2 regions of the Mycobacterium sp. pUA109 genome follow, and region 1 is predicted to be linked to the other one. Evidence: riboswitches for the same ligand, from Rfam matches in the RefSeq annotation. Region 1 holds a riboswitch; the other holds the start of a gene.
The links. Region 1 has a riboswitch for magnesium ahead of ACAG26_RS10060 (Rv1535 family protein). Riboswitches for the same ligand answer to the same signal wherever they lie in the genome.
Positions count from the first base shown of each region.

Region 2: it holds a riboswitch for magnesium, as region 1 does, so the genes downstream of both, ACAG26_RS06075 (stealth family protein) here and ACAG26_RS10060 (Rv1535 family protein) in region 1, are expected to answer to the same signal.

Region 1 covers NZ_JBGGKS010000007.1:29,372-44,560, forward strand. Annotated here, with positions in the region: gene ACAG26_RS10030 (GNAT family N-acetyltransferase) at 1-39, shown strand, start outside; gene ACAG26_RS10035 (exodeoxyribonuclease III) at 64-870, shown strand; gene ACAG26_RS10040 (DUF5933 domain-containing protein) at 782-2,197, opposite strand; gene ACAG26_RS10045 (hypothetical protein) at 2,442-2,900, shown strand; partial or broken gene ACAG26_RS10050 (HAD-IC family P-type ATPase) at 3,001-7,510, shown strand; gene ACAG26_RS10055 (hypothetical protein) at 7,440-7,718, shown strand; gene ACAG26_RS10060 (Rv1535 family protein) at 7,836-8,039, opposite strand; M-box (ykoK) riboswitch at 8,346-8,517, opposite strand; gene ACAG26_RS10065 (MFS transporter) at 8,601-10,367, opposite strand; TPP riboswitch at 10,477-10,589, shown strand; gene thiC (phosphomethylpyrimidine synthase ThiC) at 10,580-12,223, shown strand; gene thiD (bifunctional hydroxymethylpyrimidine kinase/phosphomethylpyrimidine kinase) at 12,220-13,053, shown strand; gene ACAG26_RS10080 (alpha/beta family hydrolase) at 13,058-13,684, shown strand; gene ACAG26_RS10085 (GAF and ANTAR domain-containing protein) at 13,691-14,404, opposite strand; gene ACAG26_RS10090 (hypothetical protein) at 14,394-14,570, opposite strand; gene ACAG26_RS10095 (flavin-containing monooxygenase) at 14,671-15,189, shown strand, end outside.
Region 2 covers NZ_JBGGKS010000004.1:92,271-107,459, forward strand. Annotated here, with positions in the region: gene trpC (indole-3-glycerol phosphate synthase TrpC) at 1-178, opposite strand, end outside; gene ACAG26_RS06055 (TIGR02234 family membrane protein) at 259-936, opposite strand; gene ACAG26_RS06060 (anthranilate synthase component I) at 929-2,464, opposite strand; gene ACAG26_RS06065 (peroxiredoxin) at 2,590-3,054, shown strand; gene ACAG26_RS06070 (phosphodiesterase) at 3,088-4,008, shown strand; gene ACAG26_RS06075 (stealth family protein) at 4,026-5,516, opposite strand; M-box (ykoK) riboswitch at 5,603-5,776, opposite strand; gene prcA (proteasome subunit alpha) at 5,877-6,632, opposite strand; gene prcB (proteasome subunit beta) at 6,629-7,516, opposite strand; gene ACAG26_RS06090 (ubiquitin-like protein Pup) at 7,513-7,707, opposite strand; gene dop (pup deamidase/depupylase) at 7,796-9,304, opposite strand; gene arc (proteasome ATPase) at 9,394-11,223, opposite strand; gene ACAG26_RS06105 (hypothetical protein) at 11,371-11,868, shown strand; gene ACAG26_RS06110 (hypothetical protein) at 11,881-12,411, shown strand; gene ACAG26_RS06115 (DUF503 domain-containing protein) at 12,425-12,718, shown strand; gene trmI (tRNA (adenine(58)-N(1))-methyltransferase TrmI) at 12,803-13,633, opposite strand; gene ACAG26_RS06125 (RecB family exonuclease) at 13,709-14,545, shown strand; gene ACAG26_RS06130 (thioesterase family protein) at 14,542-15,189, shown strand, end outside.

The DNA.
Region 1 (15,189 bases):
CGCAGCCGCTACCTCGATGCGCGGCTGCTGGCCTCGTAAGGTGTGGGCATGCCCGACGACACCTTGCGGCTGGCCACCTGGAATGTGAACTCGATCCGCACCCGGGTGGGCCGCGTCGTCGACTGGCTGGCCCGCGCGGAGGTCGACGTGCTGGCGATGCAGGAAACCAAATGCACCGACGACCAGTTCCCCACCCTGCCGTTTCACGAACTCGGTTATGAGGTCGCCCATGTCGGCGTCAACCAGTGGAACGGGGTGGCCATCGCGTCCCGGGTCGGCCTCGACGACGTCCAGATCGGGTTTGACGGCCAACCCACCTGGAGCAGCAAGCCCGAGCTGGCGGCCACCGCCGAAGCCCGCGCCCTGGCCGCCACCTGCGCCGGGGTACGGGTGTGGAGCCTGTATGTGCCCAACGGGCGCGCCCTGACCGACCCGCATTACACCTACAAGCTGGATTGGCTTGCCGCGCTGCGGGTTAGCGCCGAGGACTGGCTGCGCGACGACCCGTCGGCACCGATCGCGCTGGTCGGCGACTGGAACATCGCCCCCCAGGACGACGACGTGTGGAGCATGGAGTTCTTCGCCGGCGCCACCCACGTCTCCGAGCCGGAACGCAAGGCGTTCAACGCCATCGTGGAGGCCCAATTCGTCGACGTGGTCCGGCCGTTCACGCCCGGCCCGGGTGTGTACACCTACTGGGACTACACCCAGCTGCGCTTCCCGAAGCGGCAAGGCATGCGCATCGACTTCATTCTGGGGTCACCGGCGCTGGCCGAGCGGGTCACCCATGCCGAGATTGTCCGCGACGAGCGGAAGGGGAAGGCGCCCAGCGATCATGCGCCGGTACTGGTGGAGCTGCGCCGCCACTGATCCGCGGCGCCGCGCCGGCAGCCGGCTTCAGCTGCGGCGTCGACAGTGACGCCAGTTTCACGCCGGCCGGCCAGGCAAAGAACGCCGCGACGAACACCGCCAGGGCGCCCAGGATCACCGGGCCGAACAGCAGCGGCAGCTGGGCCATGGCAGCGGCCAGATAGCGGTAGCACAGCAGCAGGATCGCCAAGAACGTCGCTCCCCCGGCGACCAGCCCGATGCGCCGCGCGCCCCAGCCGCGCTGCGGATCCCGCACCGCGGCCTCCACGGTCAGGCACAGCACGGCGCCGGCCACCAGGTCGACGCCGTAGTGGTAGCCGAACCCCAGCGTCGCGGCCACGGTGGCCGCCAGCCACACCGCACCACCCCACCGCAGCTGGCGGGGCCCGCGGCGGGAATGGATGAAGACCAGCAGCGCCCACCCGACGTGCATGGAGGGCATGCAGTTGCGGGGGGTGACGTCGTCGAACGGCAGCGCGTGCGGCGCAAAGCCGGCCGGCGGCAGGATGTGCGGCCAGTAGTTGGCGATTTGCCAGCCGTGGCCGTCGGCGCCGAACGCATAGATCGGGCCGACCACCGGAAACACCAGATAGATCAGCGGACCGATCAAGCCCAGCACCATGAAGGTCCGCATCAGGTGATGCCGCGGCCAGCCGTCGACGGTGACGTTGCGCAACTGGTAGACCGCGACCACCATCGCCGCCACCGGCAACTCGATGTACACCCAGTGCAGCACCGCGTACGGGATCGGACCGGCCGCGTCGATCACCCGGCCGACCAGCCACGACGGCTGGGCGAAGGCGTGGTCGGCCAGCATTGCGTACTCGTCGAGCACCCGGGGCCGGCTGATCGCGGTGATCCGCAGCCAGGTGTCGGCGGCCTTGCTGGCCACGATCAGCAACATCCCCCACCCGGCCGCGCCCAGCGCGGCACGGCGTTCGGTACCCGACCAGCGCAGCCCGGCCAGCACCGCCAGCCCGGTGAGCACGATCAACGGCCCGTTGCCGATGGTCAGTGCACCGCCCCGCAGCACCCGCTCGGCGGCGAACACGGCGTCCACGCCGGCCGCCAGGCCCAGCGCCACCAGGCGGTGCCGGTTGGTCAGCCCCACCAGGGCCAGCCCCAACCCGGCCCACGGCAACGTCGCGGACTTCGGGGTGGCGACGTAGTCGCTGATCAGGCTGTGCAGCGGCCCCTGAAAGCCGCGGTGGACCGCGGCGATTTGCAGCCCGATCAGCAGCGCCGAGACCGCGGCGACGACGGCCGTCGCACCCATCCGGGTCGACGGCGGAGGACGCTTTCCGCGCCCCACCTCGCTCATCAGCATCTACAGATCGTAAACGGCGGATGAACCGCAAGCGGGTATTGCCGAACCAGGAGCTAAACGACGCGGGTGCCCCCGAATATGTGAGTGCGGTGTGAGTCTGCCCGGCGTTCATCGCCAAGGTGCGCGAAAACGCTTAAGATGGTCTGTCTATGAACTTTGCTCGTTTGAGCGTCACCTGCGTACGGGTGTGCAGCGTCGCGCCGGCCCGATGTGCAGGGCGTCAACCACGGCGCAGGGAGCGATGATGAACGCCGTCAACGGGGCGGTAAGCAAGCTGGGCCGGGCGGCGGGACGCGCGGCGACGATGACCACCGAGGCCGCCGGCGCCATCGGCGGCGCCGCGGTCAACGGCGTGGTCGGTGCGGTGACCGGGGCGGCCGCCGGGGTGCAGCGCGGCATCGGCAGCGGCAGCCACTCAACGCCGGCGGCCGCGCTGACGCTGGGTGCGCTCGGCGTGGTCGGGCTGGTCGAATGGCCGGTGCTGTTGACCGTCGGCGGCGCGGCGTTGCTGCTGCGGCAGCTGAACCGGCGGCCCGACGACGCGGCCCCGGCCCAGACCGCCCCGGCCAAAACCACCGCCAAAGCCCCAGCCAAGCGCGCTGCCGCGCCCGCCAAGGCGACGAAATCCACCAACTCCCAGCGGCCGCGGCAGAGCGGCCGGGCCAAGTCGCCGGCGACGCGGCGACCGCGCGCCAGCAAGTAGATTGGCGGAAGTGGGTACCGGCCAAACTTTGCGCACCTCATTTCCCCTCCGCGCAGTCGCGACGTGCATCCAGACCACATCTGCCTTGGCCGGCGCCACCATGCAGACCGCGGCGACTGCCGCCGGAGCCGTCGGGGCGTTGGCGTCTGCCGGCGTCGACTTGGCCACCCTGCCGGTCCGCGAAGCCAGCAAGGCACTGTCCGGGGATAGTCCCGGCTCGCCGCTGTCGCGGCGCTGTTGGCGCGGCCACCACCGGGCCTGGATCGAGGTGCGCGGCCTCAATGGCCCCGGCGGCCGGGAGCTGGGGCCGGCGGTGCTCGACGCGGTCCGGGCCCACCCCGGAGTCACCACCGCCCAGCTGAACTATCCGCTGTCCCGGGTCGTGGTCGGCCTCGACGATGTCCGGACGTCGCTGCGTGATCTGGTCCGGGTGGTCGCCGACGCCGAAAAGCGGCCCCGCGCCGTCGCCGACGAGGAGGCCGAGCGGCGCCCCACCCGCGCTCCCAGCCTGCCCGGCGACGGCCTGGAGTTGGCGGCCCGCGCGATGACGCTGGGCGCCAACGCCGCCGGGTTGGGGGTCGCACTGGTCGGCCGGGCCCTGCGGTTGCCCGGGTTGCCGGTGAGCGTCGAGGCGGCCGTGGTGGCCGTCGACTACCAGCCGCGGCTGCGTCGCCTGCTCGAGGAGCGCCTCGGCACCGCGGCGACCGACACCGTGTTGACCCTGGCCATGGCCGCCGCGCACACCGTCAACCTGGCGCCGGCGTCGCTGGCGGTGGACGTGCTGATGGAGACGCTCAAGACCGCCGAGGCCCGGGCCGAGGCCCGGGCCTGGCGTCGGCACGAACCGGCACTGGCCCGCCACGCCGAGCACCCGGCGGTCGACGCGCCGGCCCGCCCGGCGCCGCCGGCCGCCGGTCCGGTGGAGCGGCACGCCGAGCGCAGCGCCTGGCTGCAGGCGATCGCCGCGGCCGTGGTCGGCGCCGCCACCCGCAACGTCGACATGGCCGGCACCGCGGCCTTGGTGAGCGTCCCCAAGGCTGCCCGCGCCACCCGGGAATCGTTCGCGGCGACTCTGGGCCGGGGGCTGGCCGACCAGCACGCGGTGCTGCCGCTGCGACCGAAGAGTTTGCGCCTGCTGGACCGTGTCGAAGTGGTCGTCATCGATCCGCGGGTGTTGTGGGACACCAAGTTACGGGTGGTGCGGGTCCGCGGCGCCGGGGAGCGGGAGCTGGCCACCGTGTGGGACCACGCCCAGGCGCAGCTGCTGGCCAACGGGCTGCAACCGGGCTGGCACCGCGTCGCCGACCTGGCCGCCGAGGCGCTGTTCCAGCCCGCCCACCACCCGTGGGCGTCGGCGGTGGTGGCCGAGGCGCACCGGGCCGGCGTGGAGGTGGTGTCCGTCGACGTCGACGCCCTCGGCGAGCTGCGGCCGACCTTCGACGACATCCGCCCGCTGCCCAACGGGTCGATCGATGCGGCACTGGTCGCCGCGGTGCGCAGCTACCAGCAGCAGGGGCACACCGTGGCGGTGCTGTCCTCGGCGGCGGTGCAGGCGCTTTCGACCGCCGATGTGGCGCTGGGCATCACCGCGGCCGACGGCCCGCCGCCGTGGTGCGCGGGCTTGATCCTGCCGGATCTGGCCGCGGCGTGGCGGGTCCTGCACGCCCTGCCCGCCGCCCGCGCGGCCAGCCGACGCGGCGTCGAGATCTCCGCCGGCGCATCGGCGTTGGGGGCGCTGCTGATGCTGCCCGGGGTGCGCGGCCGCGGTCCCGGACCGGTGACCACCGGCGCGGCGGCCGGCGCGCTGTCCGGATATTGGCTGGGCCGCCAGGTGGTCAACGCCGCCGCGCCGCGCCCGGCCGCCGTGCACGAATGGCACGCCATGTCGGTGGACCAGGTCCGCCAGCTGTTGCCCACGCCCCAGCCCGAGCCGCCGGTAGCGGCCCAGCATCCGCCGGTGGCCGCCGCCGCGCTGGCCGCGGTCGGGGTGGCCCGCCGCGGCGCCGCGCTCACCGCGCCGCCGCGCACGGCGACCTGGCAGTTCGTCAAGGCGGTGCGCGCCGAATTGGCCGATCCGATGACCCCGGTGCTGGCGCTGGGCGCGGCGGCCAGCGCGGTGTTGGGGTCACCGGTGGACGCGGTGCTGGTGGGTTCGGTGTTGGGCGCCAACGCCGTTCTGGCCGCCGCGCAGCGGCTCAACGCCGAGCGCCGGCTCAACGTGTTGCTGACCCAGCAGATTCCGGCGGCCCGCAAAGTGGTGTCGGCCGGGGTGTACGCCGAGGCCGTCGCCGAAGATCTGCAACCCGGCGACATCATCGAGGTGCGCTCCCACGAGGTGGTGCCGGCCGACGGCCGGTTGATCGAGGCCATCGACCTGGAGGTCGACGAATCGTCGCTGACCGGTGAGTCGCTGTCGGTGACCAAACAAACCGACGCCACGCCGGGCGCCGATTTGGCCGACCGGCACTGCATGCTGTTCGCCGGGACCACCGTGGTGGCCGGCACCGCCGTCGCGGTGGTGACCGCCGCCGGCGGCGACACCCACGCCCGCCGCGCCGCCGAATTGGTGACCGGCGACCAGCAGGCCGTCGGGCTGCAGCACCAGCTGAGCCTGCTCACCAAGCAGGCCTGGCGGGTCAGCCTGGCCGGCGGCGCCCTGGTCAGCGGCCTGGGCTTGCTGCGCCGCACCGGGCTGCGTCAGGCGGTGGCCAGCGGCATCGCGGTCAGCGTCGCGGCGATCCCCGAAGGGCTGCCGCTGGTGGCCACCCTCGCCCAGCAGGCCTCGGCGCGTCGGTTGACGAATTCCGGTGCGCTGGTGCGGGTCCCGCGCGCGGTGGAGGCGCTGGGCCGCGTCGACGTGGTGTGTTTCGACAAGACCGGAACGCTGAGCCAGAACCGGCTGCGGGTCGCGCAGGTCCATCCCGCGCCGCACCACTCCCGGGAAGAGGTGCTGCGGTGCGCGGCGCACGCCACCCCGGCCACCGCCGGCGGACGCCACGTGCACGCCACCGACACCGCGATCGCCGAAGCGGCGCTGTCGGTGAACGGCTCGGATCCCATCCCGGAATCCCCGGCGCATCTGCCGTTCCGGTCCGGCCGGCCGTTCTCGGCGTCGGTGACCGGGGCCGAGCTGACCGTCAAGGGTGCCCCGGAGGTGGTGCTGGCCAGCTGCGGCCGGGTGAACCCGGCCATCAAGCGCGCGGTGGCCGGGCTGGCCGCCGACGGGTTGCGGGTGATCGCGGTGGCGCGGCGGCGGCTCACCGCCGCACAAATGCGGGCGTTGGGCGACGATCCGGAGCCCGACGCCATCGCCGAACTGTGCGACGCGGGGCTGTCGCTGGTCGGGCTGCTCGGCTTGTCCGACACCCCGCGCGACACCGCCGCCGAGTTGCTGGCCGAGCTGCAGCAGGCCCAGATCCCGGTGCGGCTGATCACCGGCGACCACCCGATCACCGCCACCGCGGTGGCCCGCGAGCTAGGCGTGCCGGTCACCGCCGAGCAGGTGATCAGCGGCACCGAGTGGGAGGCGTTGTCGCGCAAAGACCAGGAGCGGGCGGTCACCGAGCGGGTGGTGTTCGCCCGGATGTCCCCGGAGAACAAGGTGCAGATCGTGCAGACGCTGGAACGCACCGGCCGGGTGTGCGCGATGGTCGGCGACGGCGCCAACGACGCGGCCGCGATCCGCGCGGCCACCGTCGGGATCGGCGTGGTCGCGCACGGCAGTGACCCGGCCCGCACCGCCGCCGACGTGGTGCTGCTCGACGGCCGCATCGAGGCGCTGATGGATGCCCTCGAGGAGGGCCGCCAGCTGTGGCAGCGGGTGCAGGCCGCGGTGTCGGTGCTGCTCGGCGGCAACGCCGGCGAGGTGGGGTTCGCGATCGTGGGCAGCGCGATCACCGGGCGCTCCCCGCTGAACACCCGCCAGCTGCTGCTGGTGAACATGCTGACCGACGCGCTGCCGGCCACCGCCCTGGCGGTCAGCGCACCGAGCGGGCCGGCCCCCACCGGCGCCCGCGGCCCGGACCCGGCCGCGTTGTGGCGCACCGTCGCGGTGCGCGGCGCCACCACGGCGGGGGCGGCGGTGACGGCGTGGGCGCTGGCCTCGGTCACCGGGCGGCCCCGGCGCGCGGCCACCGTCGCGTTGGTGGCGCTGGTCTCCGCGCAGCTGGGCCAGACCCTGCTGGATTCCCACGACCGGCTGGTGGTGCTCACCGCGGTCGGTTCGCTGGGCGCGATGGCCACCCTGATCAGCATTCCCGGGGTGTCGCAGCTGCTGGGCTGCACGCCGCTGGGCCCGGTGGGCTGGACGCAGGCGTTGGGCACCGCCGCCGCGGCCACCGCCGCGGCGGCGGTGCTGCCCCGGCTGGTGACCGGCCCCGCCGCGGAGGAGCGGCGCGACGACGCCGACACCGCACCCGAGCCCGCCGCCGGCGACGCCAGCACCAACGGCGCGGGACCGGCGACCAACGGGTCGGCCCCGGCGCCGGTGGTCGAGCTGCGTCCGAACCTGGCCATGACATCCCCGCTACCGGAAGGCGAATGATGGTCGAGAAGAAGTCAGGCCGCGGTACCTCCCAGCGCGAAGCCGTCGCGCATATCCGCGCCGGTGAAACGTTCGCGGTGAACCTGCCGCTGCTGGGCAAGGTGACGGTGCCGCGGCCCGACCAGCTGGCCTACTACGGCGGATTGCTGGCGTTGGCCGCCTTCGAGATCATCGACTGGCCGGTCGCCATCGCGGTGGCCGCCGGGCACATCCTGGCCCAAAACCACCACAACCAGCTGCTGGAGCAGTTCGGCGAGGCCCTCGAGGAGGCCTGACCGGCTGGTGCCGTACCCTCCTACCCCCGCCCAGATCGACGCCAGCGCGAGGTCCTCTCGGACGTTCTCGCGCTGGCGTCGATTTCGGTGAGCTGGGCTGGGTGCGGGCGGCGGGCCTCAGTCGTCGACCGAGAGCACCCCGACCCGCCACAGCAGGGCGTAGAGCTGGTGCAGCGGAACGCTGAGCAGCCGGGTCGTCATATCCACCACGGGGTCAGACATGGTGCTGACCGCCTGGCGGTCCAGCTTGTGCAGCGCCTTCTTGGCCGGGCGGACCGGCTGCACGGGCGCTGTGATGTCGGTGTAAGCAATCGCAACCATGGTTGCCTCCTAGTGGACAAAATCCGGGAAGTACTTCAGGAAGCGGCACCGGTTGTCACGGAAGGGATCCGCACACGCCAGCGGGTAGGCCCTGCTCAGGCGATGAACGCCTTGCGGTTACCTGTCCAGGAGCGATTGCTCAGCTGATTGCGGCGCGCGACCGATCGGTTCGGGACGACACGGACGCCGGATATCGGCACGGACTATCACTGGAACTCACTCGTCCCTCACCTCCTCTCGGTCGCGACGCGTGGCTACGCGCCATGGTTCACACGGCAGGAGGCGGACCCGGCGATCGCCGGAAGAGCCGCACCCCTCTCGTCAGAGCTTCGGCACTACACGGCGTGATCCGGGAATCCCGGAAGCCACTTGGGCTCAACCCTTAAGCCGGGAGGAGCTGTCCTGACCCGGGGCGTCTTTCGACGTTCGGGGTCAGTGGCCTATGTCCGTGTAGCCGCCTCACCTAACGAGGTGCTTGCCGTTCCATACTGCATCAGGGTGCCACCCGGGTCAATCCGAATCGCCGTGAACCCACTGTGAACCCGCTGTGAGGGCGGCGGGTCAGCCGGCGGGCCGCACCTCGGTCGCGTACCGACCGGGCGAGACCAGGGAGGTCAGCGCGCCGAGCACCATCATCAGGGTGGCGGCCAGGAACACCACCACCAGCCCGGTGTGGAACGGCCCGGAGATCAGCAACGGGAAGAAGGTGTGCCCGGTCAGCACGTCGGCCTGCACGCCCGGCCGCTGCAGGGCCCCCGACGGCGCCAACAGTTCAGCGATCGGGTTGTAGCCCAGGAACGCGGCGAACAGGCTGCCCACCGGCGGGGTGTGGGCCACCTGGTCGGCGATACCGGCCGGCACCCCGTGCTCGCGCAGCCCCGAGTTCATCGCGCCCGGAAGCGAATTGGCCAACCCGACGATCATCAGCGAGAAGAACACCCCGATCGACAGCGACATGCCGGCGCTGAACACGGTGGCCCGCACCCCCGATGCCGAGCCGCGGTGGTCGGCCGGAACGCTGGACATGATCACCGCGGCGTTGGGCGCGGTGAACACGCCCCCGCCGAGGCCGTTGAGGAACACCAGCACCGCGAACAACCAGTAGGGGAAGTTCACCGGGATCAGGATCAGCGCCACGAACGTGGTGGCCGCCGCCAGCATCCCGCCGACGGTGAACGGGCGGGCCCCCCACCGGTCGGACAGCGCCCCGGACAGCGGACCGGCCAGCAGGAAACCGCAGGTCATCGGCAGCAGGTAAATCCCCGACCACAGCGGGGTCGATTCGTAGCTGTAACCGTGCAGCGGCAGCCAGATGCCCTGCAGCCAGATGATCAGCATGAACTGCAAACCGCCGCTGCCCACCGCCGACATCAGCGCGGCCACGTTGCCGAAAGCGAAGGCCCTGTTCTTGAACAGCCGCACGTCGAGCATCGGGTAGCGCACCCGCAACTCGATCACGCTGAACACCGCGATCGCGGCCACCCCCAGCGCAAGCGCGCCCAGCACCCACGGGTTGGTCCATCCGGTCGGCGAATCCCCGTGCGGCTGAATGCTGTAGGTGATGGCGGTGAGCAGCACGGTCAATCCCACCCCCAGGGTGGCGGTGCCGGCCCAGTCCAGCCGCCCCGGGCTTCGCTCGCCCAGCTCGTGCAGTGACCGCATCGACCAGATGCTGCCCAGCACGCCGATCGGCACCCCGACCCAGAAGATGGCCCGCCAGTCCCACTCCGAGAGCGCCCCGCCCAGCAACAGCCCGAGAAACGAGCCGGCCACCGCGGCGACCTGGTTGATGCCCAGCGCCATGCCACGCTGGTTCGCCGGGAACGCGTCGGTGAGGATCGCCCCCGACGACGCCATCAGCATGGCGCCGCCGACGCCTTGGACCACCCGCCACGCGATCAGCCAGACCGCGCCGGGGCCGAGGTGGAACGGATCCACCGATAGCGCCACCGCGCCGACGGTGAACAGGGCGAATCCCAGGTTGTAGATGCGCACCCGGCCGAACATGTCGCCCAGCCGCCCGAAGAGCACCACCAGCACCGCGGAGACCAGCAGGTAGCCCATCAACATCCACAGCAGGTAGCTGACGTTGGACGGGTCCAGCGGGTTGAGCCCGATGCCGCGGAAGATCGCCGGCAGTGAAATCAACACGATCGACGAGTTGATGGTCGCCATCAGCACACCCAGCGTGGTGTTGGACAGCGCAACCCACTTGTAAAACGGGTGGTCGTGGTCGTAGGCCAGCCGGCGACGCGCGGTCGCGACGGCACCGGAGTCGACCGTCGACGGGTCGGCGCCGGGCGGTGTTGTCGGGATCTCAATCGTCATCGGGTCACCACAAAACGCATATATTAGCTATGCAAATGATTTCGGTCTAATTCTTGCCCCCACGGGCCTGCAGCGCAGCGGTCCGCTGCGCTAGCGTGGGAACGGTCCGCCCGACAACCACGGGAGCGTGCGCGAAGCGCGCTGAGAGGACGGCTAAGGGCGCCGTCGACCGTACGAACCTGACCGGGTAATGCCGGCGTAGGGAGAGAGTTATGACCGATTTGGCTGTATCCCCGTCCGTGACCACCGGACCCATCCCGTACAGCACCAAGCACTACCACGAGTTGGAGGTCCGCGGTACTTCGCCTCTCAAGGTGCCGTTCCGGCGGGTCAACCTCACCAACGGGGAACACTTCGACCTCTACGACACCTCCGGGCCCTACACCGACCCCGACGCGGTGATCGACGTGCACGCCGGGCTGCCGCCGCGGCCGGGGGTGGTGCGCGACCGCGGCACCCAGCTGCAGCGGGCCCAGGCCGGTGAGATCACCGCCGAGATGGCCTACATCGCCGCCCGCGAAGGCCTGCCCGCCGAACTGGTCCGCGACGAGGTGGCCCGCGGCCGCGCGGTGATCCCGGCCAACCACAACCACCCCGAGATCGAGCCGATGATCATCGGCAAGGCGTTCGCGGTGAAGGTCAACGCCAATATCGGCAACAGTGCGGTCACCTCCTCGATCGCCGAAGAGGTCGACAAGATGGTGTGGGCCACCCGGTGGGGGGCCGACACCATCATGGACCTGTCCACCGGCAAGGACATCCACGAGACCCGGGAATGGATCCTGCGCAACTCCCCGGTGCCGGTCGGCACCGTGCCGATCTACCAGGCGCTGGAGAAGGTCAACGGCGACCCCACCAAGTTGACCTGGGAGATCTACCGCGACACCGTGATCGAGCAGTGCGAGCAGGGCGTGGACTACATGACCGTGCACGCCGGGGTGCTGCTGCGGTATGTGCCGCTGACCGCCAAGCGGGTCACCGGCATCGTGTCCCGCGGCGGGTCGATCATGGCCTCGTGGTGCCTGTCGCGGCACCAGGAATCGTTCCTGTACACCCACTTCGAGGAGCTCGCCGACATCCTGGCCAGCTATGACGTCACCTTCTCGCTCGGCGACGGGCTGCGGCCGGGATCGATCGCCGACGCCAACGACGAGGCGCAGTTCGCCGAGCTGCGCACCCTGGGCGAGCTCACCAAGATCGCGAAATCCCGTGGCGCCCAGGTGATGATCGAAGGCCCCGGCCACGTGCCGATGCACAAGATCGTGGAAAACGTGCGGCTGGAAGAGGAATGGTGCGACGAGGCGCCGTTCTACACGCTGGGCCCGCTGGCCACCGACATCGCCCCCGCCTATGACCACATCACCTCGGCGATCGGCGCGGCGATCATCGCCCAGGCCGGCACCGCGATGCTGTGCTACGTCACGCCCAAGGAACACCTGGGGTTGCCGGACCGCAAGGACGTCAAGGACGGGGTGATCGCCTACAAGATCGCCGCGCACGCCGCCGATTTGGCCAAGGGGCACCCGCGGGCGCAGGACCGCGACGACGCCCTGAGCAAGGCGCGATTCGAATTCCGGTGGTACGACCAGTTCGCGCTGTCGCTCGACCCGGACACCGCCCGCGAATTCCACGACGAAACGCTGCCGGCCGAGCCGGCCAAGTCCGCGCACTTCTGCTCGATGTGCGGGCCGAAGTTCTGCTCGATGCGGATCAGCCAGGACGTGCGGGACTACGCGGCCGAACACGGGTTGGAGTCCGAGGACGACATCGAGGCGGCGCTGTCGATGGGGATGGCGGAGAAGTCGGCCGAGTTCGCCGAGCACGGCAACCGGGTGTATCTGCCGATTTCCCAGTGACGTTGCTGCCGCTGCCCGCGCCGGGGGCCACCCCGGCGCGGGTGCTGACGATCGCCGGGTCGGATTCCGGCGGCGGCGCCGGCATCCAGGCCGATCTGCGCACCATGGCGCTGCTGGGGGTGCACGGCTGCGTCGCGGTCACCGCGGTCACCGTGCAAAACACGGTGGGAGTCCGGGGTTTTCACGAGGTGCCCGGCGACGTGGTGGCCGCCCAGATGCGCGCGGTGGTCACCGACATCGGGGTGCAGGCCGCCAAGACCGGGATGCTGGCGTCCTCGGACATCATCGCCGCGGTGGCCGGGGCGTGGCGGGAGCTGAACACCGGGGCGCCGCTGGTGGTCGACCCGGTGTGCGCATCCATGCACGGGGATGCGCTGCTGGCCCCGGAGGCGCGGGATACGCTGCGCGCCCAGCTGTTTCCGTTGGCCACCCTGGTCACCCCCAACCTCGACGAGGTGCGGCTGCTGGTCGGCATCGACGTGGTCGATGCCGACTCGCAGCGCGCGGCGGCCAAGGCCCTGCACGCGCTGGGCCCGCGCTGGGCGCTGGTCAAGGGCGGTCACCTGCGCTCCTCGGCGCACAGCACCGATCTGCTGTACGACGGCAGCGACTTCTACTCATTCGACGCGCCGCGGATCGACACCGGCAACGACCACGGTGGTGGTGACACGCTGGCCGCGGCGGTGGCCAGCGCGCTGGCGCACGGGTTCACCGTGCCGGACGCGGTGGCCTTCGCCAAGGGCTGGGTCACCGAATGCCTGCGCGCCGCCTACCCGCTGGGCCGCGGACACGGCCCGGTGTCCCCGCTGTTCCGGCTGAGCGGGGGCTAATCGAATGGATCTGGACAGCATCGCCGGGATCGCGCACCGGCCCGACGGCGTCCCGGCGGGTGTGGCGGTGCTGACCCACGGCGCCGGCGGCAGCCGGGAATCGGCGCTGCTGCAACAGATCTGCGACGAGTGGGCGCGGCGCGGCTGGCTCGCGGTGCGCTACAACCTGCCGTATCGGCGGCGTCGCCCCAAGGGCCCGCCGTCCGGGTCGGGGGCCACCGATCGGGCCGGGATCGTCGAGGCCATCGCGCGGGCCCGCGAACTCGTCGACGGCCCGCTGATCGCCGGCGGCCACTCCTACGGCGGCCGGCAGACCTCGATGGTGGTGGCGGCGGGTGAGGCGGCGGTCGATGTGTTGACGTTGTTCTCCTATCCGGTGCACCCGCCGGGAAAACCGGAGCGGATGCGCACCGAGCACCTGCCCGAGATCGCGGCGCCGACGGTGTTCACCCACGGCGGCTCCGACCCGTTCGGCACGCTGGACGAGGTGCGCGCCGCCGCCGCGCTGATCCCCGCCCCGACCGAGGTCGTCGAAATCACCGGCGCCCGCCACGACCTGGGCTCCAAACGACTGAATGTGCCCGCGCTGGCGGTGGACGCGGCGCTGCGGCTGCTGCCCGAAGCCGGCTGACCGCGGCTAGACCCGGCCGCGGCGCCGCACGATCTCGGCGGCGATGTCGGCGACCTTGATGTTGGTGTCCTGCGAGGTGCGGCGCAGCAGGTCGAAGGCCTCGGCTTCGCTGATGTCGTTGAGCACCATCATCATGCCGATGGCCTTGCCGATCTCGCGGTTGCTGGCCAGGCCGCGCTGCAGGCTGGCCGCCTCATCCCCGCGGGCCGCGGCGTTGATGGCCACCGTGGCGAACGCCGCCAAGATAATGGCGCGTTCGGCCGATGCCTTGTCGAACACATTGGGAGCGTCGGCGAACAGGTTAAGCGCGCCGACCTTGCGGCCATCGACCAGCAGCCGAAACCCCATCGCGCCGCGCACCGGTGTTTCGGCGACGACGCGGGCCGCCAGCGCGGGCCACTGGCTGTGCACGGTCAGATCGGTGTCGACCTGGGCGGAATCCTCTTCGATGGCATCCAGGCACGGCCCGTCACCGACGGCCAACTCCAGTTTGTCGATCTTGCGGGCCACCGCATCGCTGGCGGCCGCCGTCGCATAGCCCTCACCGCGGCGCAGCAGCAGGCTGGCGTGCTGGCAGCCCGGCACCATCAAGGTGGCCGCCACGCAGATCGCGGCATAGACCTCGCTCAGGTCCGAACCCTGGTAGACGATCTCGGCCAGCGCGGTGAACACCGTCGCGGGGTCGACCGGTGCCGCCGAGTCGTCGAGGTTACCGGTCATAGTCGTCATCGGGCAGCGGCGCGCTGCGATGCTGCTCGAACAGATCGGCGGCGTCGGCTTCGGCGTCGACCGAGAAACTCTCGTCGCGCGCGTCGTCGGGGTCGGTGACCGGCGCCGACTGGGCGGCCAGGTCAGCGTCGTTGGCTTCCGGAACCGGTCCGGTCATGGGGGTGCCTCCGTTGTCGGGGATTACCTACTAGTGTGCACGGGCGCGGTCAGCGTCGACGAGGTTCATGGCTACTCCGAAGTAAGGTACGGTCGGGTTTATGAGCGCGGGGCATCTCGACGTGGTCATTGTGGGGGCGGGCTTCGGCGGCATGGGCGCGGCGATCCAGCTGAAAAAGCTCGGCTACCACAACATCGTGCTGCTGGAACGCGAGAACGACCTCGGCGGCACCTGGCACGTCAACCGCTACCCCGGGCTGGCCGTCGACATCCCGTCGACCACCTACTCCTACTGGTTTGAGCCCAACCCGTACTGGTCGCGGTTGTTCGCCACCGGCCCGGAGCTCAAACGCTACGCCGAGCACGTCGCCGACAAATACGACGTGCGCCGCCACATGCGGTTCAACACGGTGGTGCAGGGCGCCCGCTGGGACGAGGAAGCCCAGCGGTGGCGGGTGGCGCTGGCCGGCGGGGAAACCCTGACCACCCGGTTCCTGATCACCGCCACCGGATTCCTGTCCCAGCCGCACACCCCGGACATCCCCGGCATCGCCAGCTTCGACGGCAAGGTCATCCACACCACCGACTGGGACGACGGCTACGACTTCGCCGGCCGCCGG
Region 2 (15,189 bases), on a different contig from region 1:
GCTTGACCTCGGCGATGACACCGATTCCGGGTTCGCGCAGCACCGCCAGCACGTCCAGCGGCGGTGGCGCCGCCTTGGCGGCCGCCTTAATCTCGGACAGGCTGACGACCGATTCGCGGGCGGCGACATCGGCGCGAACTCCCTCGATGATGGAGTCGAGCACGGTCGCCGAACTCATGCCTGTCGGTCCCTTCCTGGGGTCGGAAACGCGTCGCGAAGACGTCCATCGAAGGGTAACTGTCGCCGGGCCACCGGCCGTCACCGCCCCTCGGTGTCGGAGCCGGAGCCGTGCTGGCCATCGGGCGTGTCCGTCGGCTCCGCGGTCCGTTCGGTCGGGTCACCACCCTCATCCAGGGCATCCCAGAGCATCCGCTCGGTCATCCCCGCCTCGGCGTCGTCGCTGTGGGCCAGCGAACGCCGGGCCGCGGGGGCGACGTATTTGGTGGTCACCGCCCGTGCCGCCGCCCGCATCAGCAACGCCGCGGCGAGCAGCGTGCACACCGCCGCCACCAGGGTGAGCGCCGCGCCCACCGACCGGCGCTCGCTGCCCACCAGCGTGACCACCTCCAGGTGCGCGAGGTCGGCGGCCCGCTCGGCCACGTCCCGCACCGTCCACAGGCTGATGGCGAGGTAGCCGGTGGCCAGGCTGGCGGCGGCGACCAGCACCGCGAGCACCCGCAGCGGCCAGCCGCGCACCGCGACGGCGGCCACGGCCGCCGCCAGCGCGACCACCGCCAGCGGCACCAGCGCGGTGGACCAGGCCGCCCCGGTCAACGTGGTGGTCTTGGGCTGGCCCAGCCCGTTGAACGGCTGGGTCACCAGCACCACCCAGGGCAGCCGCGACGCCGCCCACAGCGCCCCGGCGGCGAGGACCAGCAGCAGCTGGGCGAGGTAGATCGCCAGCTGGGGGCGCCGACCGGGGGCCGAGTCAGCCATCGGCGCTGGGCACGGTGAGCGTCTCGGCGGCGGCGATCGCACCCAGCACCGCGCGGGCCTTGTTGGTGGCCTCGGTGTACTCGTAGGGGCCGTTGGAGTCGGCCACCACCCCGCCGCCGGCCTGCACGTAGGCGGTGCCGTCGCGCATCAACGCGGTGCGGATCGCGATCGCGAAATCGGCGTTGCCGGCGAAGTCCAGGTAGCCGACCACGCCGCCGTACAGCCCGCGCCGGGTCTGCTCGACTTCCTCGATGAGCTCCATGGCCCGCACCTTGGGCGCCCCGGACAGGGTGCCGGCCGGGAAACAGGCGGTCACCGCGTCCAACGCGGTGCGGTCCTCGGCGAGCATGCCGGTCACCGTGGACACCAGGTGCATGACGTGGCTGTAGCGCTCGATGTGGCTGTAGTCCTCGACGCGCACCGTGCCCGGCACGCACACCCGGCCCAGGTCGTTGCGGCCCAGGTCGACCAGCATCAGGTGCTCGGCGCGCTCCTTGTCGTCGGCGAGCAGCTCCTTTTCCAGCAGCTGGTCTTCCTCCTCGGTCTGCCCGCGCCACCGGGTGCCGGCGATCGGGTGGGTGGTCGCCCAGCCGTCCTGCACGGTGACCAGCGCCTCCGGGCTGGATCCGACGATGGAAAACGCCCGCGACCCGTCCTCGGCGGGGATCTGCAGCAGGTACATGTACGGGCTGGGGTTGGACACCCGCAGCATCCGGTACACGTCAATGGGGTCGACGGCGGTGTCCATCTCGAACCGCTGCGACGGCACCACCTGGAACGCCTCACCGGCCTCGATCTCGGCCACCAGGCGCTGCACGATCGCCCCATACTCCTCCACGGTGCGTTGCGACCGGTGCCGCGGCTCGGGGCGGCTGAAGGTGGCCACCGTCGACGGCAGCGGCTGGCCCAGCGCCGCGGTCATCACGTCCAGCCGGGCCACCGCGTCGTCGTAGGCCTCGTCGACCCGCTCGTCGGTGCCGTTCCAGTTCACCGCGTTGGCGATCAGGGTGATGGTGCCCTCGTGGTGGTCGACGGCCGCGACGTCGGTAGCCAACAACAGCAGCATGTCCGGCAGGCCCAGATCGTCGACGGTCAGCTCCGGCAGCCGCTCCAGGCGGCGCACCAGGTCGTAGCTGAAGAACCCGACCATGCCGCCGGACAGCGGCGGCAGCCCATGCGGTGCGCCGGTCGCCAACAGCGCCAGGGTGGCGCGCAGCGCCGCCAGCGGGTCCCCGCCGGCCGGGGCGTCGCGCGGGGTGGTGCCCAACCAGACCGCTGCACCGTCGCGCACCGTCAACGCCGACGGCGCCCCCGCCCCGATGAACGACCACCGCGACCAGGACCGGCCGTTTTCCGCCGACTCCAGCAGGAAGGTGCCCGGCCGGTTGCCGGCGAGCTTGCGGTAGGCCGACAACGGCGTCTCGGCGTCGGCCAACACCTTGCGGGTCACCGGAACCACGCGGTGCTCGGCGGCCAGCGCCCGGAAGTCCGCCCGGGAGGTCGTTGCGGCGAGGGTGGCGTCGTGCACGCGTACATCTTCCCAGACCGTGCCGATCGCCAGCGCGGCGCAGCCGGGCGCAGCGGGTCGCCACCATCGGACCCCGTGCCGATCGCCAGCGCGGCGCAGCCGGGCACCGGCGTAGCGTGACGGCCATGAAAACTGGTGACACCGTGGCCGACTTCGAGCTTCCCGACCAAACCGGCGCCCCGCGTCGGCTCAGCGCCCTCCTCGCCGACGGGCCGGTGGTGCTGTTTTTCTACCCGGCGGCGATGACCCCCGGATGCACCAAGGAGGCCTGCCACTTCCGGGATTTGGCGTCCGAGTTCGCCGCGCTGGGCGCCAGCCGGGTCGGGATCAGCGCCGATGCGGTGGCCAAGCAGGCCAAGTTCGCCGACCAGCAGGGCTTCGACTACCCGCTGCTGTCGGACAGCGACGGCACCGTCGCCGCGCAGTTCGGCGTCAAGCGGGGCCTGCTCGGCAAGCTGATGCCGGTCAAGCGGACCACGTTCGTCATCGACACCGACCGCACGGTGCTCGACGTCATCGCCAGCGAATTCTCCATGGACACCCACGCCGACAAGGCGCTGGAGACGCTGCGGGCCCGCTCGGCGTCCTAAGTGTTGACCCGCCGTTCCGGTACAGTCGCAAAGGTGGGCAGTCCCAGGGCCGCGGAACATCCGCGGCCGGACCATGTCATCGCGCATCTCAGCGACACCCATCTGATCGCCGGCGACGGCGACCTGTACGGCGACGTCGACGCCCAAGCCCGGTTATCCGAGCTGCTGGAGCGGCTTGAGGGCTCCCGGGCGCGCCCAGACGCGTTGATATTCACCGGGGATCTCGCCGACACCGGCCAGCCCGACGCCTACCGCGCGCTGCGCGAATTGGTCGAACCGCTGGCCGCTCGCCTTGGCGCCGAGCTCATCTGGGTGATGGGTAACCACGACGACCGGGCCGCGCTGCGCCAGCACCTGTTGCGTGAGGCGCCGAGCATGGCCCCGATGGACCGGGTGCATGACATCGCGGGTTTGCGGATCGTGGTGCTGGACACCTCGGTGCCCGGCCACCACCACGGGGAGCTCAGCGCGCAGCAGTTGGAGTGGCTAGCCACGCAACTGGCCGAGCCCGCCCCGTTCGGCACCATTCTGGCCATGCACCACCCGCCGGTCCCCAGCGTGCAGGACCTCGCCGCGCTGGTGGAACTCCGCGATCAAGCGGCACTGGCCGAGGTGCTGGACGGCACCGATGTGCGCGCCATCCTGGCCGGGCACCTGCACTACTCCACCGCGGCCACCTTCGCCGGCATCCCCGTCTCGGTGGCCTCGGCGACCTGCTACACCCAGGACCTGCTCAGCGCCGGGACCCGGGGCCGCGACGGCGCGCAGGCATTCAACCTGGTGCACTGCTACCCGGACACGGTGGTACACACCGTGGTTCCGCTGGCCGCCGGGCCCACGGTGGGGCGGTTCGTGCCGCCGGCGGCAGTGGACCGGGAGCTGGCCGACGCCGGGGTGAGCATCCTGCCCGCCGCGCGTATCCCACGCGTGGCCCAGCAGCCCACCCGGGCGTAGCGCGAGCCGCTTGCCGCTCACTCGTCGGCGGCGACCCGCTCCCACGGCGCCGGCACCGGGAAGTAGCTGTCCAGAAACGCGCCGACCACCCGGGCCCGTTCGGCGGCATCGACCTCGGGGAAGCTGCCGTCGTTGAGGCAGAAGAAGTCGACCTTGCGCTTCTTCAGCAGCCCCGGCAGTTTCGCCAGCCCCGAGCGCAGCGTGGTGTCCACGTACAGCATCTTGGCGGCCTCCTGCTGCACCGCGCGCCCGCTCATCAAGGCGTAGTAGTGGTACAGCGAGTTGGTGACCGAGATGTCGGTGCTGGCCCGGAACCGGCTCGCCTGGGTGCGGGCGAAGTCCGCGGGGAACTCGGCCTCGAGCTCGTGCAGCACGCTCTTACGCAGCGGTGCGGCGGTGTGCTCCAGGTGGCGGGTGATGATCTTGCCGAACTTCTCCCACAGCAGCTGCCGGTTGACCCGCGCCGCGTTCTCGAAGCCGCTGCGGTCGGGATGGTTGGCGCCCAGCCCGATCCGGGTGCCGGCCTCGATGAACTTCGTCACCCCGCCGGGCGAGAAGAACATCGCTGGCGACAGCGGCCGGCCGAAGAACATGTCGTCGTTGGAGTACAGGAAATGCTCGGCCAGGCCCGGAATGTGGTGCAGCTGGGTCTCCACCGCGTGGCTGTTGTACACCGGCAGCGCGGTCAGGTCGGTGAAATGCTCCTCGGCCCGCACGATGGTGACCTTGGGGTGCGGGGCCAGCCACGACGGCACCGGTGAATCGGTCGCGATGAAGATGCGGCGCACCCACGGCGCGAAGGCGTGCACCGACCGCAGCGCGTAGCGCAGCTCGTCGATCTGGCGGATCCGGGCGTCGGCGTCGTCGCCTTCGCCGACAACGTGATTCGCCATCGCGGCGGACCGCCGCGCCCGGAACTCCGGGTCGTTGCCGTCGACCCAGGAGAACACCATGTCGATGTCGAACGTGATATCACCGGCGTGCGGCGTGAACATCCCGGCGATCGTCGGCCAGGTGTGGCCGTGCAGGTCCACCGTGGTGTGGACGATGTCGCTGAGCGGCAGCACCTTCCGGGTCAGGGAGTTCTCGATCGGGCAGATGGCCTGCTGGCCGTCGAACACCCAAAACTGCAACTCCACCCCGGCCGAGGCCCCGTAACGCAGCCCGGACCGCGGGCATTCGCGGCGACGGAACACCCGCAGCAGCCGCGGGTCCGGCGCCACCGACAGCAGCCCGTCGGCCAGCGACACCGAGCGGCGCCCAATCCCGTCGTAAACCTTGGCCCGCAACGGCATTTCCAGGCAGGCGGCCATCAACACCTCGGCCACCCGGGCGCGCCGGGCGATGTCCACGACCAGGGCGGGACGCCCGTCGGCACCGCGGATGAGCAGAAACGGGATACCTGCCGCGTCGAGTTCGGCGCGCAGGAACACCAGGTCCTGCGCCATCCCCTCATAGGGGGTCAGGCGCAGCCCATGGGTTGAGCCAACAACGGGAGCTTCGATCATGCTGGTCACGGGTCCACCTGCCTTCCACGCTCAATGCCGGTTCACACGCGCACAATGAGGGGTTCCGCGGAGCGGTCGAGCGGCGACGGTGCCCTCACACGTTGAGCTTTGGCACTGGGCGACGTATCCCCGTACAGCCGGGAAGCCACTTGGGATCACCCCTTAAGCCGGGGAGATCTGTCCTGATCTTGGGCGTCTCTCGACGTCGTCAGATCAGTGGCCTGTGTTCACGCCAGAAGCCTCGCCTAACGAGGTGCATCCGCGAGGGTACACCGTTTTGCGGACGCGGCAACTCGAGTTTCGTCGGGCTGGAGACCGTGGACGGCCGCCGGAACCCCCCTCGCCGTCCATTACCGCGGGTCAGTCGGCGGGTTGGTCCGGCTCCGAGGAGTCGGTCTTCGCCGCTTCCGGCTGCGGCAGCAGGGATTCCAGTGCGGAACGGGTGATCCGCCGAAACGCCCGCTTGGGCCGGTTGGCGTCCAGGATGGCCACCTCGAGGGTGCCGGGCCCCAGCGGCCGCGGCTCCGAACCGTTGCCGCCGTCGGTCTTCTTCAGCGCGTCGACGGCGATCCGCAGCGCGTCGGCCAGTTCGGCGTTCTCCGCGTAGGACTCCTTGAGCGCGGCGATGATCGGCTCCGTCGTGCCGCCCATCACCACGAAATGCGGCTCGTCGGTGATCGACCCGTCATAGGTGATCCGGTACAGCTCAGACGGTTTGGACTGGCCTTGGTAGGCGACCCCGGCCACGCACAACTCCACCTCATACGGTTTGGCCTGCTCGGTGAAGATGGTGCCCAGCGTTTGGGCGTAGACATTGGCCAGCTGGCGGGCGGTGACATCACGGCGGTCATAGGCGTAGCCGCGGGTGTCGGCGAACTGGATGCCGCCGCGGCGCAGGTTTTCGAACTCGTTGATCCGGCCCGCCGCGGCGAACCCGACCCGGTCGTAGAGTTCGCTGATCTTCTGCAGGGACCGCGACGGGTTCTCCGCGACGAACAGCACCCCGTCGGCGTAGGCCAGCGCCACCACGCTGCGCCCCCGGGCGATGCCCTTGCGCGCGAGCTCGCTGCGCTCGCGCATCGCCTGCTCGGGCGAAATGAAGTACGGAAAACTCACTTCGCACCCCGCCGTTTGGGCTTGTCGGGACCGGCGGTGTCCGCGCGGGTTCGGCTTTCGATCACCTCGCGGGCCAGTGCGGCGATCCGTTGCTCGGACACGTCCACGGCGCCGTCGGTGTCGATGGTGACCGCGGTCGGGTAGATGCCGCGGACCAGATCCGGTCCGCCGGTGGCCGAGTCGTCGTCGGCGGCGTCGTACAGCGCCTCCACGGCGACCTTGAGCGCCGAATCGGCGTCGGTCACCCGCGAGTACAGCTTTTTGATCGACGACTTGGCGAAGATCGAGCCCGAGCCCACCGCCTGGTAGCCCTCTTCCTCGACGTTCCAGCCGCCGGCGGCGTCGAACGACACGATGCGCCCGGCGGTCTGCGGGTCGTCCGCGTCGATGTCGTAGCCGGCCAGCAGCGGCAACGCCACCAGGCCCTGCATCGCCGCACCGAGGTTGCCGCGCACCATGATCGCCAGCCGGTTGACCTTACCGGCGAACGTCAGCGGCACCCCTTCCAGCTTCTCGTAATGCTCGAGTTCCACCGCGTAGAGCCGGGCGAACTCGACGGCGATCGCCGCGGTGCCGGCGATACCGGTCGCGGTGTACTCGTCGGTGACGTACACCTTCTGCACGTCGCGGCCGGCGATCATATTGCCCTGCGTCGAGCGGCGGTCCCCGGCGATGACCACCCCGCCCGGGTATTTCAACGCGACGATCGTGGTGCCGTGCGGCAGCTGGCCGGCGGCGCCCTCACCTGCGCCGCCGGCGCTCAGGCCGGTCGGCAGCAGTTCCGGCGCCTGACGCCGCAGGAATTCAGAGAATGACGACAGGTCGACCGACGGATTGGCTAATGCTGAGTTGAGGGGCAGATGATCGCGGAACGGCCAGGTCACTGTCCGCCCTTTTGGACGTATGCCCGCACGAAGTCCTCGGCGTTCTCCTCGAGCACGTCATCGATCTCGTCGAGCAGGTCATCGGTGTCTTCGGCTAGCTTCTCGCGACGCTCCTGGCCCGCCGCAGTGCTGCCGGTGAGGTCCTCGTCGTCGCCGTCGCCACCGCCACGCTTGGTCTGCTCCTGAGCCATCGCTGCCTCCTGCTAGGTCATCGGCCCCGCATCACGCGCGGGGGCCGGTCTCTCCACCCTACCGGTCAATGGCGATGTTGCTGCGGCTCTAGGTAGTGAGTTGTTGCACCAGTTCCACGGCGCTGTCCACCGAGTCCAGCAGCGCCCCCACGTGGGCTTTGCTGCCGCGCAGCGGCTCCAACGTGGGGATCCGCACCAGCGAGTCGCCGCCCAGGTCGAAAATCACCGAGTCCCAGCTGGCCGCCGCAATGTCGGCGCCGAACCGGCGCAGGCATTCGCCGCGGAAGTAGGCGCGGGTGTCGGTGGGCGGGTTATCGACCGCGTTGAGCACCTGCTGTTCGGTGACCAGCCGTCGCATGGAACCCCGCGCGACCAACCGGTTGTACAGCCCCTTGTCCAGCCGGACATCGGAATACTGCAGGTCAACCAGGTGCAGCCGGGGCGCCGACCAGCTGAGGTTCTCCCGTTGCCGGAACCCCTCCAGGATTCGCAGCTTGGCGGGCCAGTCCAGCAGGTCCGCGCACTCCATCGGGTCGCGTTCCAGCAGGTCGAGCACGTTGGCCCAGGTCGTCACGATGTCGTTGGCCCGCGGGTCCGGGTCACGGGCCTCGACCAGCTTGGCCACCCGGTCCAGGTAGATGCGTTGCAGCGCAAGACCGGTCAGCTCCCGGCCGTCGGCCAGCGCCACGGTGGCCCGCAGCGACGGGTCGCGGCTGATCACATGCACCGCGTGCACCGGCCGGGCCAGCGCCAGGTCGCTCAAGTCGATGCCGTGCGCGGGCCCCTCCTCGATGAGATCGAGCACCAGCGAGGTGGCGCCCAGCTTGAGGTAGGTGGAGGTCTCGGCGAGGTTGGCATCGCCGATGATCACGTGCAGCCGCCGGTATTTGTCGGCGTCGGCGTGCGGCTCGTCGCGGGTGTTGATGATGCCGCGCTTCAGGGTGGTTTCCAGCCCGACCTCGACCTCGATGTAGTCGGCGCGCTGCGACAGCTGAAAGCCCGGCTCGTCCCCGGACGGACCGATGCCCACCCGGCCCGAGCCGGTGATCACCTGACGGGACACGAAGAACGGGGTCAGCCCGGCGATGATGGCCGAAAACGGCGTCTGCCGGCTCATCAGGTAGTTCTCGTGTGACCCGTAGGAGGCGCCCTTACCGTCGACGTTGTTTTTGTACAACTGCAGCTTGGCGGCGCCGGGCACGCTGGCGACGTGCCGGGCGGCGGCCTCCATCACCCGTTCGCCGGCCTTATCCCAGATCACCGCGTCCAGCGGGTCGGTGACCTCGGGCGCGGAGTACTCCGGGTGGGCGTGGTCGACGTACAGCCGCGCCCCGTTGGTCAAAATCATGTTCGCCGCGCCGACCTCGTCGGCGTCGACGACCGGCGGCGGCCCGGCCGAGCGGCTCAGGTCGAACCCGCGGGCGTCACGCAGCGGAGATTCCACCTCGTAGTCCCAGCGGGTGCGTTTGGCGCGTTGGATGCCGGCCGCCGCGGCGTAGGCCAGCACGGCCTGCGTCGAGGTGAGGATCGGGTTGGCGGTCGGATCCGACGGCGACGAAATGCCGTATTCCACTTCGGTCCCGATGATCCGCTGCATGACGTCCACCCTAGGTGTGCCGAAATTGACGTTAGCGCGCGGTCCACTCGAACTTTCGCGCGCTAACGTCGATCTCGACGAGTGGCGGTCTACAGGTACTGGCCCAGGTTGGATTCGGTGTCGATGGCCCGGCTCGCGCTGGAGCTCTTGCCGGTGACCAGGGTGCGGATGTAGACGATCCGCTCCCCCTTCTTGCCCGAGATCCGAGCCCAGTCATCGGGGTTGGTGGTGTTGGGCAGGTCCTCGTTCTCGGCGAACTCGTCGACGATCGAATCCAGCAGGTGCTGGATGCGCAGACCGGGCTGGCCGGTCTCCAGCACCGACTTGATCGCGTTCTTCTTCGCCCGGTCGACGACGTTTTGGATCATCGCCCCGGAGTTGAAGTCCTTGAAGTACATGACTTCCTTGTCACCGTTGGCGTAGGTGACCTCCAGGAACCGGTTGTCGTCGATCTCGGCGTACATCCGGTCGACGACCTTTTCGATCATCGCCTTGATGCACAGCGTGCGATCGTGGCCGAACTCGGCCAGGTCGTCGGCGTGCACCGGCAGGTCGTCGGTGAGGTACTTGGAGAAGATGTCCTGGGCCGCCTCGGCGTCCGGCCGCTCGATCTTGATTTTGACGTCCAGCCGGCCGGGCCGCAGGATCGCCGGGTCGATCATGTCCTCGCGGTTGGAGGCGCCGATGACGATGACGTTCTCCAGCCCCTCCACGCCGTCGATCTCGGACAGCAGCTGGGGCACCACGGTGGTCTCCACATCGGAGGACACCCCGGTGCCGCGGGTGCGGAAGATCGAATCCATCTCGTCGAAGAACACGATCACCGGGGTGCCTTCGGAGGCCTTCTCCCGGGCCCGCTGGAAGATCAGTCGGATGTGCCGCTCGGTCTCCCCGACGAACTTGTTCAACAGCTCGGGGCCCTTGATGTTGAGGAAGTAGGACTTGGCTTCCTTGGCGTCGTCGCCGCGGACCTCGGCCATCTTTTTGGCCAGCGAGTTGGCCACCGCCTTGGCGATCAGCGTCTTCCCGCAGCCGGGCGGGCCGTAGAGCAGCACCCCCTTGGGCGGGCGCAGCATGTACTCGCGGTACAGCTCGCCGTGCAGGAACGGCAGCTCCACCGCGTCGCGGATCTGCTCGATCTGGCGGCCCAACCCGCCGATGTCGTTGTAGCTGACGTCGGGCACCTCTTCGAGCACCAGGTCCTCGACCTCGGCCTTGGGGATGCGTTCGAACGCGTAGCCGGCCTTGGTGTCGACCAGCAGCGAGTCGCCGGGGCGCAGCTTGCGGGGCCGCAGGTCGTCGTCGAGGGCGTCGAAGGTGCCCTCGGGCAGGTCGGCGGCCACCAGCGGCTCGGCCAGCCACACGATGCGCTCCTCGTCGGCGTGGCCGACCACCAGCGCGCGGTGCCCGTCGGCCAGGATCTCGCGCAGGGTGGAGATCTCCCCCACCGATTCGAAGGTGCCGGCCTCCACCACGGTCAACGCCTCGTTGAGCCGGACGGTCTGGCCCTTCTTCAGCGAGCCGACCTCGATGTTGGGTGAGCAGGTCAGCCGCATTTTGCGGCCGGAGGTGAACACGTCGACGGTGTCGTCGTCATGGGTGCACAGCAGCACTCCGTAACCGCTGGGCGGCTGCCCGAGCCGGTCGACCTCCTCGCGCAGCGCCAGCAGTTGCTGACGGGCTTCCTTGAGGGTTTCCATCAGCTTGGAGTTGCGGGCCGCTAACGAGTCGATGCGCGCCTCGAGCTGATGCACATCGCGGCTGCTGCGCACGGCGTCCTGCGGTCCGCTCGCATGCTCCAGTTGCTCGCGCAGCAGTGCCGCTTCGCGACGCAGCTCTTCCAGCTCGGCAGCGTCGTCCTCGGACATGCCCGTTTGCCGGGGGCCACCGAACGATTCAGAACGCTCTGACTCACCCATAGTTGCGCTCCTTTCCCATGCCGGAAGTTGGCGCGGCGGATACTTCAACGCTACCGGCGATTGCGGATCCATGTGCAGACTAGGAATCCGACACACGGGTGACACTGTTAGCCTTGCTGCTACATCGGTCGGATCGAGAGGACAGCCGTGACCCTGAAATCCCTAGCCACGGGCGTGGCAGCCGTCGCCGCGATCGGAGCGGCCGCCGCCGGTGTGACATCTATTGCATCGGTGAGCCCAGCGGCGTCCGAGGTGCAGCCGGTGGTCTTCGGCATCCCGGTTCCGCTGGATCCGGCCCCCGACGTCCCCGCGCCCGACGAGCTGATCGGCCTGCTCAACAACCTCGCCGACCCCGGTGTGCCGTTTGCCAGCAAATCCGGGCTGGTGGAGGGCGGCATCGGCCCGATCGAGGCGCACGCCGCCGACAAACGGCTGCAGAAGGCCGCCCAGAAGGGGCAGCTGCCGTTGCAGTTCAGCGTCGCCAACATCGCGCCGAGCGGCCCGGGAACGGCCACCGCCAACGTCACCGCGTCCGGACCGCAGATGGCGCCGCGCACCCTGGCCGTCAGCTTCGTCAACCAGGACGGCTGGAAGCTGTCGCGGTCCTCGGCCATGTCGCTGCTGCAGGCCGCCTCGGCCGGCTGACCCGCCCGCGGGATGCGACGTCGAACCGCCCTGTTGAGCGCCGCCACGGTTGTGGCGGCGCTTGGGCTGTCGGGGTGTTCGTCGCACCCGCCGGCCGCCGAGTCGAGTGCGCCGGAGCCGTCGACGAGCACCGTGCAGCAACCGGCGGCGACACCCGCCGCGGACTTGCCGGCGCCGGAGGCCCTCACCGAGGTGCTGTACCGGCTGGCCGACCCGGGGATACCGGGCACCGACAAACTGAACCTCGTCGCGGGCGCCACTCCCGCCGACGCCGCCACCCTGGACAAGTTCGCCAAGGCGTTACTGGACAACGGGTACACCCCGCCCAGCTTCGACGCGACCGATCTGGCGTGGTCGGACGCGAACCCGGCCGATGTGGTGGCCACCGTCACCGTCAACAAACCCGAACCCGACGGCGGGTTTTCAATTCCGATGGAATTTAAGCCGCATCAGGGCGGCTGGCAGCTGTCCCAGGACACCTATGACATGCTGCTGAACCTCGGCAAAACCCCGACCCCGACCTCGCCGGGCCCGCCCGGCTGACCCGCCTACCGGGATGTGGATCGGTTGGCTGGAGTTCGACCTGCTGCTCGGTGACGTGCATTCGCTCAAGCAGAAACGGTCGGTGGTGCGCCCGGTGGTGGCCGAGCTGCAGCGCAAGTTCGCCGTGTCGGCCGCCGAGACCGGATCCCAGGACCTGCACCGGCGGGCCAGCATCGGGGTGGCGACGGTGTCCGCCGACCGCGCCCACGCCGTGCAGGTGCTCGACGCCGCCGAACGGCTGGTGGCCGCCCGCCCCGAAATCGAGCTGCTGTCCACGCGCCGCGGCCTGCACCGCAGCGACGACTAGGCGGGGCCCTAGCTCCCGAATGTGCGGATGGATACGCATCGCCCGAGAGGACGCGGATGAGAACGCACAGTCGGCGCGCCGGTGCTACCGCTGTTTGCGCCGCCGCGGCGTCGGTGCGACGACCCCGGGCGCCAGCCGACGCACCGACACCAAAAACGCCGTGTGGCCGCGCATGCTGTGCTGCGGGCGCACCGCCAACCCGACGACGTCCCAGCCGCGCTGCAACGTCTCCCAGGACCGCGGCTCGGTCCAGCACCGCTGCTCGCGCAGCGCCTCGACCACCTTCGACAGCTGGGTGACGGTGGCGACGTAGACCACCAGCACGCCGCCGGCGACCAGCACCCGCGCCACCGCGTCGAGCACCTCCCACGGCGCCAACATGTCCAGCACCACCCGGTCGATCGACCCGTCCGCCAGCTCGGTGTCGGCGACGTCGCCGATCAGCAGCCGCCAGTTGTCGGGGACCGCGCCGAAAAAGGTCTCCACATTGCGCCGGGCGTGCTCGGCGTGGTCGTCGCGCACGTCGTAGGAGATGACCTGCCCGCCCGGGCCGACCGCCCGCAGCAGCGAGCAGGTCAGCGCCCCGGAGCCGGCCCCGGCCTCCAGCACCCGGGCACCCGGGAAGATGTCGCCCTCGTGCACGATCTGGGCGGCGTCCTTGGGGTAGATCACCTGGGCGCCGCGCGGCATCGACATCACGTAGTCGACCAGCAGCGGGCGCAGCACCAGAAACGGATCACCGTTGGCGGCGGTGACGACGCTGCCTTCCGGCTGCCCGATCACCGCGTCGTGGGCGATCGCCCCGCGATGGGTGTGAAATTCCGCGCCGGGGGCCAGCAGCATCGTGTAGCGGCGGCCCTTGGCGTCGGTGAGCTGGACGCGGTCTCCCTCGCGGAACGGGCCGGTTGCTGACACAGCCGTCTAGCGTGCCAGCAGACCCGCCGGGATACGTGCGCGGGGTTGTCGGACCGGGCTCGTAGGCTGCCGGGTATGAGCGCGGAGGAGGCAGCCAAACCCACCCGGCCGGCGTTGTCGCCGTCGCGGGCGGCGGACTTCAAGCAGTGCCCGCTGCTGTACCGGTTCCGGGCCATCGATCGGTTGCCCGAGCCGCCGTCGACGGCCCAGCTGCGTGGTTCGGTGGTGCACGCCGCGCTGGAGCAGCTCTACGGCCTGCCCGCCGCCCAGCGCGACCCGGACACCGCCACGGCGCTGGTGACACCGGCCTGGCAGCAGGTGCTCGACGCCGACCCCGACCTGGCCGGGCTGCTGGACCCCGAGCAGCAGACCCAGCTGCTGGCGGAGGCCCGGGCGCTGCTGTCGGGCTACTACCGGCTGGAGGACCCGCGCCGGTTCGACCCGCAAAGCTGCGAGCAGCGTGTCGAGGTGGAGCTGGCCGACGGCACCCTGCTGCGCGGGTTCGTGGACCGCATCGACGTCGCCCCCACCGGGGAGCTGCGGGTGGTGGACTACAAGACCGGCAAGGCGCCGCCGGCCGCCCGGGCGCTGGCCGAGGCCAAGGCGCTGTTCCAGATGAAGTTCTACGCGGTGGCGCTGCTGCGGTCCCGCGGGGTGCTGCCCACCCGGTTGCGGCTGATCTATTTGGCCGACGGCCAACTGCTGGACTACTCCCCCGAGCACGACGAGCTGCTGCGGTTCGAGAAAACCCTCACCGCGATCTGGCGGGCGATCCGATCGGCCGGCGCCTCCGGCGATTTCCGGCCCAGCCCGTCGCGGCTGTGCGACTGGTGCGCCCATCAGGCGCTGTGCCCGGCGTTCGGGGGTACCCCGCCGCCGTATCCGGGTTGGCCCGCCGAGCCGGCCGCGTGAGCCGGTGCTTTTACCGTCGGCGGGCCGCCGACGGTGACGATCAGGTGTTCGACTCCACCGATTTCACCCGCAGCAATTGGGATCCGGCCATTCAGCACGGCTCGCCGCCGCTGGCGCTGCTGACCAAGGCGGTCCACGAGCTGGCCGACGCCGCGGGGCTGCGGATCGGTCGGCTGAGCCTGGACATTTTGGGCGCCATCCCGGTGGCGCCGGTCGCCGTCCGCGCCGAGGTGCTGCGACCCGGCAAGCGCATCGCGTTGCTGGCCGCGCAAATGCGCGGCCTCGATACCGACCGCCCGGTCGCGCGGCTCACGGCGTGGGCGTTGGCCACCAGTGACACCGGCGACGTCGCCGCGGACCGCTACCCCCGGCTGGTTGAGGGCCCCGCCGCGCCGCTGCCGGCGATGTTTTACGGCAAATCCGGTTACTTCGACGCGATCCGTTGGCGCCCGCAGCAGACGGAGCCGGGGTCCGCCGGGGTGTGGTGGGGCAGCCCGGTGGTCGACGTCGTCGGTGCCGAGGCGGACACACCGCTGCTCAAACTTGCCACCGTGGTGGACTCGGCCAACGGGGTCGGTGCGGTGTTGGATATGGACGCATTCACGTTCATGAACACCGACACCGTGGTGCACCTGCATCGGCTT